One region of the Cupriavidus ulmosensis genome, then DNA from elsewhere that is predicted to be linked to it. Evidence: riboswitches for the same ligand, from Rfam matches in the RefSeq annotation. Region 1 holds a riboswitch; the other holds the start of a gene.
The links. A riboswitch is a leader RNA that binds a small molecule or an ion and turns the genes downstream of it on or off. The one in region 1 is predicted to bind glycine.
Positions count from the first base shown of each region.

Region 1 (5,029 bases):
CGCCGCCCCGGCCAGCCGCTGCGGCTGCGCGTGATCGTGCTGGATACGGCGCGCAACTGCGCGCGCGTGGCCGGCGCCGTGGCCAGCATCTGGCATTGCGATGCCGGTGGGCACTACAGCGGCTTCGAGCGGGCCGAGCCGCCGCCGGCCGCGGGCGAGGCTTCCGCGCCGGTGGCCGCCGCGCCCGCCGGCGCGCAGCGCTTCCTGCGCGGCGCGCAGGCCACCCGGCGCGACGGCAGCGCGCAGTTCCTGACCATCTACCCGGGCTGGTACGCGCCGCGCGCGGTGCACATCCACCTGAAGATCCATCTCGGCGAGCACGGCGTGCTGACCACCCAGATGTTCTTCGACGACCGGCTCAGCCAGCTCGTGCATACCAGCCATCCCGCCTACCGCGCGCGCGGCCCGTCGCCGGTGACGGTGCGGCAGGACCCGCTCGCCGGCGCGCATCCGGGCTTCGTGATGGTCCACCGCCCCAACGAAAGCGGCTTGCTGGAGGGCGAATTCCTGGTGGGGGTGGCGCGCCCGTGAGCCGCGCGGGCGCATAAAAAAACGCCCCCGGACGCAGGGTGCGGGGGCGTCGAAACAGGGAAGAAGTCGGGCATGTCGCCCGGCCACGCCGACTCCGAAGGGACGGAACGGCGCGGCGCCCGGACCTGTGCAGCAGTCCGGGCACCCGCGATGTTAGGAGGCCGGCGGGCGCCGATCTTGTCCCGCTTGTAGGCCAATGTATTGACTTTGTACGCCGCGCCGCCGGCGCGGGCGTCAGGACGCGGTGGTCTTGCCGGGCGTGCCGAGCAGCGCCTTGAGCCCGGCGAGGCGGTCCTTGGGGCTCATGGCGGGGGTGGCGTCGGCCGGCGCGGGCGCTTCCTCGAGCTTCATCTCGCCGATGAAGCGCGAGGGCTCGCACGAGTAGGTGTCGCGCGCGCGCTTGCGCTTCTTGCACCAGCTGATCTGCAGGCTGCGCTGGGCGCGCGTGATGCCCACGTACATCAGGCGGCGCTCTTCCTCGATCTTCTCGTCGCCGAGGTCTTCGTCCTCGCGGCAATGCGGCAGGATGCCCTCTTCCACGCCGACCAGGAACACGTGCGGGTATTCCAGCCCCTTGGAGGCATGCAGCGTGGACAGGCGCACCGCGTCGGGATCTTCCTCGCGGCCTTCGAGCATGCTCATCAGCGCCACGGTCTGGGTCAGCTCGAGCAGGTTCTTGCCTTCGTCGCCGAAGCCGTCGGCGGTGTCGAAGCCGGTGGCCTCGCCCTCGGCGCCCTCGGGCCGGGTGCCCTTGCGCTTGAGCCAGTCGAGGAACTCCAGCGTGTTGGTCCAGCGCGACTGGGCCTGGCGCTCGTCGAAGGTGTCGTACAGGTAGGCTTCGTAGTGGATGCCTTCCATCAGGTCGTCGAGCACCTGGCTGGCCGGATCGCTGGCCGCGCGGCCGGCCAGGCGCACCATCGACTCGCAGAACACGCGCAGCGGCTCGAGCTGGCGCGGCTGCAGCTTGCCTTCGATGCCGCCCATCATGGCCGCCTCGAACAGCGACACCTTGGCCTGCCCGGCGAAGGTGCCGAGCACTTCCAGCGTGGCGTTGCCGACGCCGCGGCGCGGCGTGGTGATGGCGCGGATGAAGGCGGGATCGTCGTCGGCGTTGGCGATCAGGCGCAGGTAGGCGCAGATGTCCTTGATCTCGGCGCGGTCGAAGAAGCTCTGGCCGCCGGACAGCACGTAGGGAATGCGCTCGCGCCGCAGGATCTGCTCGAACAGGCGCGCCTGGTGGTTGCCGCGGTAGAGGATGGCGTAGTCGCGGAACTGCGCGCGCCGCTCGAACTTGTGCGCGGACAGGCGGAACACCACGGATTCGGCCTCGTGCTCCTCGTCGTTCATCGGATTGACGGCGATCGGGTCGCCCATGCCGTGCTCGCTCCACAGCTTCTTGTCGAACAGCTTGGGATTGTTGGCGATGACCGCGTTGGCCGCTTCCAGGATGCGCACCGTGGAGCGATAGTTCTGCTCGAGCTTGACCACCTTGAGGCCGGGGAAATCGGTCTGCAGCAGGCGCAGGTTGTCGAGCGTGGCGCCGCGCCAGCCGTAGATGGCCTGGTCGTCGTCGCCGACCGCGGTGAAGGCCGGCGCGCGCAGGTGCGAGCCGCCGGCGAGCTGCTTGAGCAGCGCGTACTGGCAGGCGTTGGTGTCCTGGTATTCGTCCACCAGGAAGTAGCGCAGGCGGTTCTGCCATTTCATGCGCACCGCCTCGTCGCGCGCGAACAGCTCGGCCGGCAGGCGGATCAGGTCGTCGAAGTCCACCGCCTGGTAGGCGTGCAGCGTGGCCACGTAGTTGCGGTAGACCAGCGCGGCCTGGTGGTCGTCGGCGCTCTCGGCGGTGGCGATGGCGGTCTCGGGATCGACCATGCCGTTCTTCCACAGCGAGATCGTGCTCTGCACGCTGCGGATCAGCTTCTTGTCGGTGGTGGCGAGCTGCTCCTGCACCAGGCCGAAGCAGTCGTCCGAGTCCATGATGGAAAAGCGCGGCTTGAGTCCCACGTGCTCGGCCTCGGCGCGCAGGATCTGCACGCCGAGCGAGTGGAAGGTGCTCACCGTCATCTGCTTGAGCGGGATGCGGCGGCCCTCGCGCGTGGTCTTGCCTTCCATCAGCTTGGCGATGCGCTCCTGCATCTCCTTGGCGGCCTTGTTGGTGAAGGTCACGGCGGCGATGTGCTTCGGCTCGAAGCCCTTGTCCTCGATCAGGTGCGCGATCTTCTGCGTGATCACCCGCGTCTTGCCGGAGCCGGCGCCGGCCAGCACCAGGCAGGGTCCGTCGAGATAACGGACGGCTTCGGATTGGGCGGGATTGAGTCCGTGGGTCATGCGTCGGGGCGTGGTGGCGGAAGCGGATGGCGAAATGGCGGGCGCGGGCCCGGCAAGGACCGGCAAGAACAAAGCGGCCAGGGCTGCCTGTGAAGACCGCGGCACCGGGACGGCGATCCCGCGGGCGGCCGCAGCGGCAGATGTTAACACGGCGGCGGGTCCGCCCCCGCCGGCCCGGCGCCGCGCGTTGACAAGCCACCGGGGCTGCCTGTAGAGTCGCGCCATCCGACCGGGAGAGCGCGCAGAGCCTGCGCCGCCGAAGGGGTATCACCCGAAAACTCTCAGGCACCAAGGACTGGTCGGATCGGCCCGCAACATGCACACGATGCAGGCCGTACTCTGGAGAGCGGCACCCGCCGCCTGCGCGCAGCGCAAGGCATGGCGAGCGTGCCCACCGAAGGGGCGCGCAAGGCACTGGTCCGCGGGACCGCCTTGTAATCTCTCAGGTATCGAGGACAGAGGGGTCATCCGCCGCAGCGGATCCGGCAGCGCCATGCGCGCCGGCCATGCGGCGGATGACCCTTTTTTCGTTTCCGAACCGAGATTTCCGCTTCCCCCGAGGACTACATGACGCTCCAGGCCACGCCCCTCAATGCCATCCACCGCGCGCTCGGCGCCCGCATGGTCGACTTCGGCGGCTGGGACATGCCGGTCAACTACGGCTCCCAGATCGAAGAACACAACGCCGTGCGCACCGACGCCGGCATGTTCGACGTGTCCCACATGTGCGTGGTCGACCTGGCCGGCGCCAACGTGCGCGCGTTCCTGCGCGGCCTGCTGGCCAACAATGTCGACAAGCTGCAGACGCCGGGCAAGGCGCTCTACTCGTGCATGCTCGACGAGCGCGGCGGCGTCATCGACGACCTGATCGTCTACTTCTTCGCCGAGGACCGCTTCCGCCTGGTGGTCAACGCCGGCACCGCCAACGGCGACATCGAATGGATCCGCGCGCGCAATGCCGCCACCGGCAGCGGCGTGGCCATCACCCCGCGCCGCGGCGACAACGCGCCGGCCGGCGCCGCGCCGCTGGCCATCGTCGCGGTGCAGGGCCCGAACGCGCGCGCCAAGGTGTGGAGCGCCTTCCCGGCCACCCAGCCGAGCGAGGCGCTCAAGCCGTTCAACGCCATCGTGGTGCAGGACCCCGCGCTGGGCGAGGTCATGGTGGCGCGCACCGGCTATACCGGCGAGGACGGCTTCGAGCTGGTGGTGCCGGCCGAGAACGTCGCCGGCCTGTGGGAGAAGCTGAACGCCGCCGGCGTGCGCCCGGCCGGCCTGGGCGCGCGCGACACGCTGCGCCTGGAAGCCGGCATGAACCTGTACGGCCAGGACATGGACATCCACACCTCGCCGCTCGACGCCGGCCTGGCCTGGACCGTGGACCTGCAGAGCGAGCGCGACTTCACCGGCAAGGCGGCGCTCGCCGCCGCCGGCCAGACCCGCCAGTTCACCGGCCTGATCCTGCGCGAGAAGGGCGGCGTGCTGCGCGCGCACCAGAAAGTGATCACCGCGGCCGGCGAGGGCGAGATCACCAGCGGCACCTTCAGCCCCTCGCTGTCCCTGTCCATCGCTTTTGCCCGCCTGCCGCTCGGCGTTGCCGCCGGCGCCGAGGTGCAGGTCGAGATCCGCGACCGCAAACTCGCCGCGACTGTGGTTAAACTGCCGTTTGTGCGCAATGGCAAGGCACTCGTGAGCTGAACGCTCGCACCCGGTCACAGCGCGCCCGCCGGCGGCCACCCCCGCTCCACGCGATCCCCCGCCCGGCTGGCGCTGAACAACAAACCGCATCTGGAGAATTCCATGACTTTCCCCGCCGACCTGAAGTACACCGAGTCCCATGAATGGGTGCGCGTCGAAGCCGACGGCACGCTGACCATCGGCATCACCGACCACGCGCAGGACGCGCTGGGCGACATCGTGTTCCTGGAACTGCCCGAAGTGGGCAAGTCGGTGGGCGCGGGCGACGCGCTGGCCGTGGTGGAATCGGTCAAGGCCGCGTCCGACATCTACGCCCCGGTGGCCGGCGAAGTGATCGCCATCAACGACGCCGCCGTGGCCGCGCCGGAAAGCGTCAATGCCGACGCCTTCGACGCCTGGCTGTTCAAGCTCAAGCCGGCCAACAGCGACGACGTCAACGGCCTGATGTCGGCCGACGCCTACAAGGCCAGCGTCG
Region 1 covers NZ_CDRMWP010000001.1:4,136,107-4,141,135, forward strand. The annotation lists gene ACWTPI_RS19165 (dioxygenase family protein) at 1-531, shown strand, start outside; gene ACWTPI_RS19170 (UvrD-helicase domain-containing protein) at 766-2,859, opposite strand; glycine riboswitch at 3,080-3,167, shown strand; glycine riboswitch at 3,189-3,328, shown strand; gene gcvT (glycine cleavage system aminomethyltransferase GcvT) at 3,427-4,554, shown strand; gene gcvH (glycine cleavage system protein GcvH) at 4,657-5,029, shown strand, end outside.

Region 2 (5,029 bases), on a different contig from region 1:
GCTGCTGGTCCACGCGCCGCTGGTGCTGTTCATGCTGTGGGCCTTCGCGACCACGCTGCCCTATCGTCCGCCCGTGATGCCCTGACGGATCGATGGCGCGGGGACCCGCGCGGGAGGAAAACGCCGGGGCAGCCCGCGTCCCGGTTTAAGATGCGGCTTTCCGGCTACGGCCGGAACCCGATTTTTCCACCCAGCCAAGCCAACGATGAAGAAGATCACCCTGTTCCTCGCCGCCCTCGCCACCGCCGGCGCCGTCCACGCCGCCGCGCCCGCGGGCCCGGCCGAGACGCTGCCCTCGGGCATGACCATCCAGCACCTCGTCAAGGGCACCGGCCCGTCGCCCAAGGCGTCCGACACGGTCAAGGTCCACTACCGCGGCACGCTCACCGACGGCACCGAGTTCGACAGCTCGTACAAGCGCGGCCAGCCGATCTCGTTCCCGCTCAACCGCGTGATCCCGTGCTGGACCGAGGGCGTGCAGAAGATGCAGGTCGGCGGCAAGGCCAAGCTGGTCTGCCCGGGCCCGACCGCCTACGGCTCGCGCGGCGTGCCCGGCACGATCCCGCCCAACGCGACGCTGAACTTCGAGGTCGAGCTGCTGGGCATCGGCGGCTGACCAGGGCACCGGCGCATGGCCTGCTCCGGCGGGCCGTGCGCGGCGCTGCCGTCCCGCCGCATCCGCTACACTTCTCTGTCGACAAGAATGCAGGCACGGGGATGAGAAAAGGCGGACGGATCAAGGCATGGCATGCCGACAAGGGCTATGGGTTCATCGAGATCCACGCCCAGTCGAAAGACGTTTTTTTCCATATCAGCGCGCTGCAGGGCCGCGCCGTCGCGCCCAAGGTCGGCGACCGCGTGTCGTTCGAATTGTCGGCGGGCAAGGACGGCCGCCCGCAGGCGAGCCAGGTCTCGATCGCGGGCGCGCCCGGGCAGGCCGGGCCGGCGGGACGGGCGAACCTGCTGCCGGCGCTGGTGGCGGCGTTCGCGCTGCTGGCGATCTTCGCGGCTTCGCTCGCCGGCCGTCTGCCGCGCGGCGTGGCGCTGGCCAGCCTCGGGCTGAGCGTGGCGGCCTTCGCGCGCTATGCCGTCGACAAGCGGCGCGCCGTGCGCAGCGAACAGCGCATTCCGGAGAACGAGCTGCACCTGCTCGCGCTGTGCGGCGGCTGGCCGGGCGCGCTGGCGGCCCAGCACCTGCTGCGGCACAAGAACCGCAAGGCGTCGTTCCAGGCCACCTTCTGGGCCACGGTCCTGCTGAACGTCGGGGCGATGGTGCTCTGGGCGACGGTGCTCGACGCGTAAGCCGCAACACCCGCGCGGGCGGCGCTTGCCGGCGCCGATCGAGCCGTGTTACCTTGCGCCTTCCAGGAGAACGAGGCGCCTTCACCATGCATGGGAAGGCCCCTCTACCGAAGGCGTACCCCTGAAACGCTCAGGTGCAAAAGACTGGAAACCGAACGAACTGGAGAGCGCCGGGCCGCACCGACAAGGTGAGCGGCACGCGGCCGCCGAAGGGGCAAGCCGCCACCCATGCCGGGTGCGGCGAATCTCTCAGGTAAAAGGACAGTGGGGACAGACAGGCCGGATGGCCTGGCTGTCCCTTTTTGCTATCCGGAGCCTGAGAAATGAAAGTCATCGTAATGGGAGCCGGCGTGATCGGCGTCGCCTCGGCGTGGTACCTGGCGCGCGCCGGGCATGAGGTGGTGGTGCTGGAGCGCAATGCGGGCGCGGCCCGCGAAACCAGCTTCGGCAACGGCGGGCAGATCTCCGTCAGCCATGCCGAGCCGTGGGCCAACCCGGGCGCGCCGCTGAAGATGCTGCGCTGGCTGGGGCGCGAGGACGCGCCGCTGCTGTTCCGCCTGCGCGCCGATCCGGCGCAGTGGTCGTGGGGCCTGAAGTTCCTGCGCGAGTGCTCGGCGCGGCGCTCCACCCACAACATGGTCCAGTTGCTCAACCTGGGCACCTACAGCCGCGCCAGCCTGCAGGCGCTGCGCGCCGAAACCGGCATCGAGTACGACCACCTGACGCGCGGCATCCTGCACTTCTACACCAGCCAGAAAGAGTTCGACGCGGCCATCGAGCCGGCGCGCATCATGCGCGAGCTGGGCTGCGAGCGCCGCGTGATCGGCCCGGACGAGGTGGTGCGGCTGGAGCCGGCGCTGGCGCACATCGCGCCGCGCCTGGCCGGCGCCACCTATACCAGCGAGGACGAATCAGGCGACGTGCACCGCTTCACCACCGCGCTGGCGGCGCGCTGCGAGGCGCTCGGCGTGCGCTTTCGCTACGGCGTGCGGGTGCAGCGCCTGCATGCCGAGGGCGGCGCCATGCGCGGCGTGGAGATCGCCGACGAGACCGGCGCCTACCGCATCGAGAGCGCCGACGCCTACGTGCTGGCGCTGGGCAGCTTCAGCCCGATGCTGGCGCGCCCGCTCGGCGTGAAGCTCGACATCTACCCGGCCAAGGGCTACTCGGCCACGCTGCCGGTGCTCGATGCCACGCGCGCGCCCAGCGTGAGCCTGACCGACGACGAGTACAAGCTGGTGTTCTCGCGCTTCGGCGACCGCCTGCGCATCGCCGGCACGGCGGAGCTCAACGGCTATGCGATGGATCTCAACCCGGTGCGCTGCGAGGCCATCGTGCGGCGCACGCTGGAGGTGTTCCCGGGCATGAGCCGGCCCGAGCTGGCGCAGTTCTGGACCGGCCTGCGCCCGGCCACGCCGGGCAACGTGCCGTACATCGGCGCCTCCGCCGTGCGCGGGCTGTACCTCAACACCGGGCATGGCACGCTGGGCTGGACGCACGGCTGCGGCTCGGGCCGCGCCATCGCGGACATCGTGAGCGGGCGCGTGCCGGAGGTGGACTTCGCCTTCACCGGCGAACTGCCGGCGGGCGCGCCACGGCCAGCCGCGCTGGCGCCGGCCGCGGCGCGGCCCGCGGCGCACTGACGCCACCGGCCAGCCGGCGCCATCGCTGCCGCGCGCCGGGCGCGCGGCAGCGGGCCGGACTTATCCGTTCACCTCGAGCCTCACCGGGGCGGTCAGGAAGTTCGCAGCCACGGCGTTTCACTCACCGCAACCAGTAGTCCTTCCGGGCTCAGGAAGCGCGTCACCTTCTGGCCCCAGGGTTCTTCCCGGTTGGAGATCAGCAAATGGTAGCCCTTGGCCATTAATCCTTCGGTGGCAACGGCGATATTCTCGACGTCAAACTCCAGCCAGGCCTGCGGCGTCGGCAAATCGGCAGGCCAGGTCTCGCAGCCGAAACAGGACCGGGCCGCTTGCGCCAACGGCCACAGCGCGAAATGCTTGACTCCCTCCAAGGCGCCCGCCTCGGACAGCAAGTAGTCCTTGTTGTCGCCATAAGGCTTGAGGGGCAAGCCAAGCGTATCCACGTAAAGGGCGCGACTGCTCTCCGAATCCTTGCTGATCGGACCGAAACCGGCAACGAACAGCACGCCAAGTCCCGCGAATTCCTGCTCCATGACCAAGTCAGCCCCCATTCTCGAAATGCTTCGGGCAAGCCCTGCCGAGCCCGCCGGGCGCTACCGAACGCGCCACGGCTCGGAAAACATCGTCAGACGTCGATCGCCGTATCCGACTTGACCTTGCGGCGCAGCTCGAACTTCTGGATCTTGCCGGTCGAGGTCTTGGGCAGCGGGCCGAAGTAGACCGCCTTGGGCACCTTGAAGCCGGCCAGCAGCGTGCGGCAGTGCGCGATCAGCTCCTCCGCGGTGGCGCTGGCGCCGTCCTTGAGCTCGACGAACGCGCATGGCGTCTCGCCCCACTTGGCGTCCGGCTGGGCCACCACCGCCACGGCCAGCACGGCCGGGTGGCGGTAGAGCGCGTCTTCCACCTCCACGCTGGAGATGTTCTCGCCGCCGGAGATGATGATGTCCTTGCTGCGGTCCTTGATCTTGACGTAGCCGTCCGCCGTGCGCACGCCCAGGTCGCCGGTATGGAACCAGCCGCCGGCGAAGGCTTCGCGCGTGGCGCGCTCGTTCTTGAGGTAGCCCTTCATGCAGATGTTGCCGCGGAACATGATCTCGCCGATTTCCTCGCCGTCGGCGGCCACCGGCTGCATGGTGTCCGGGTCGAGCACGGCGACGTCGGCCTGCAGGTGGTAGCGCACGCCCTGCCGGGCCTTCTTGGTGGCGCGCTCTTCCTGCGACAGCGCGGCCCAGTCGTCCTGCTCGGCGCACACGGCGGCCGGGCCGTAGGTTTCGGTCAGGCCGTAGACGTGGGTCAGCTCGAAGCCCATCGCCTCCATCTGCGCCAGCACCGCGGCCGGCGGCGGCGCGCCGGCCACCATGCCGCGCACCGGGCCGCGCAGGCCCTCGCGCCAGGCCGGCGGCGCGTTGACCAGCGCGGTGTGCACGATGGGCGCGGCGCAGTAGTGGGTCACGCCCTCGTCGCGCATCAGGTCGAACACCAGCTTGGGCTCGAACTTGCGCAGGCACACGTTGACGCCGGCGCGCGCGGCGATGGTCCACGGGAAACACCAGCCGTTGCAGTGGAACATCGGCAGCGTCCACAGGTAGACCGCATGCTTGGGCAGGTCCCACTCGAGGATGTTGGAGACCGCGTTGATGGCCGCGCCGCGGTGGTGGTAGACCACGCCCTTGGGGTCGCCGGTGGTGCCCGAGGTGTAGTTGAGCGCGATGGCTTCCCATTCGTCGGCGGGCATCTGCCAGTCGTAGTCGGGGTCGCCCGAGGCCAGCAGGCCCTCGTAGTCGGTCTCGGCGAAGCGCGGCGCGTCCTGCGGGCCGAGCGCGTCGATCACGGCCACCACCTTCAGGCCCGGGATCTCGTTGGCGATCTGGCGCGCGAGGTCGGCGAACTCGGTGTCGGCCAGCAGCACCTTGGCCTCGCCGTGGCGCAGCATGAAGATCAGGTTGGAGGCATCGAGCCGGATGTTGAGCGCGTTGAGCACCGCGCCCGCCATCGGCACGCCGAAGTGGGCTTCCACCATCGCCGGCGTGTTGGGCAGCAGCGCCGCCACGGTATCGCCCTTGCCCACGCCCAGGCGCGCCAGC
Region 2 covers NZ_CDRMWP010000002.1:1,329,875-1,334,903, reverse strand. The annotation lists gene ACWTPI_RS25620 (short-chain fatty acid transporter) at 1-85, shown strand, start outside; gene ACWTPI_RS25615 (FKBP-type peptidyl-prolyl cis-trans isomerase) at 206-616, shown strand; gene ACWTPI_RS25610 (DUF1294 domain-containing protein) at 718-1,302, shown strand; glycine riboswitch at 1,453-1,577, shown strand; gene ACWTPI_RS25605 (D-amino acid dehydrogenase) at 1,626-2,945, shown strand; gene ACWTPI_RS25600 (glyoxalase) at 3,038-3,478, opposite strand; gene ACWTPI_RS25595 (acyl-CoA synthetase) at 3,571-5,029, opposite strand, start outside.
Region 2: it holds a riboswitch for glycine, as region 1 does, so the genes downstream of both, ACWTPI_RS25605 (D-amino acid dehydrogenase) here and gcvT (glycine cleavage system aminomethyltransferase GcvT) in region 1, are expected to answer to the same signal.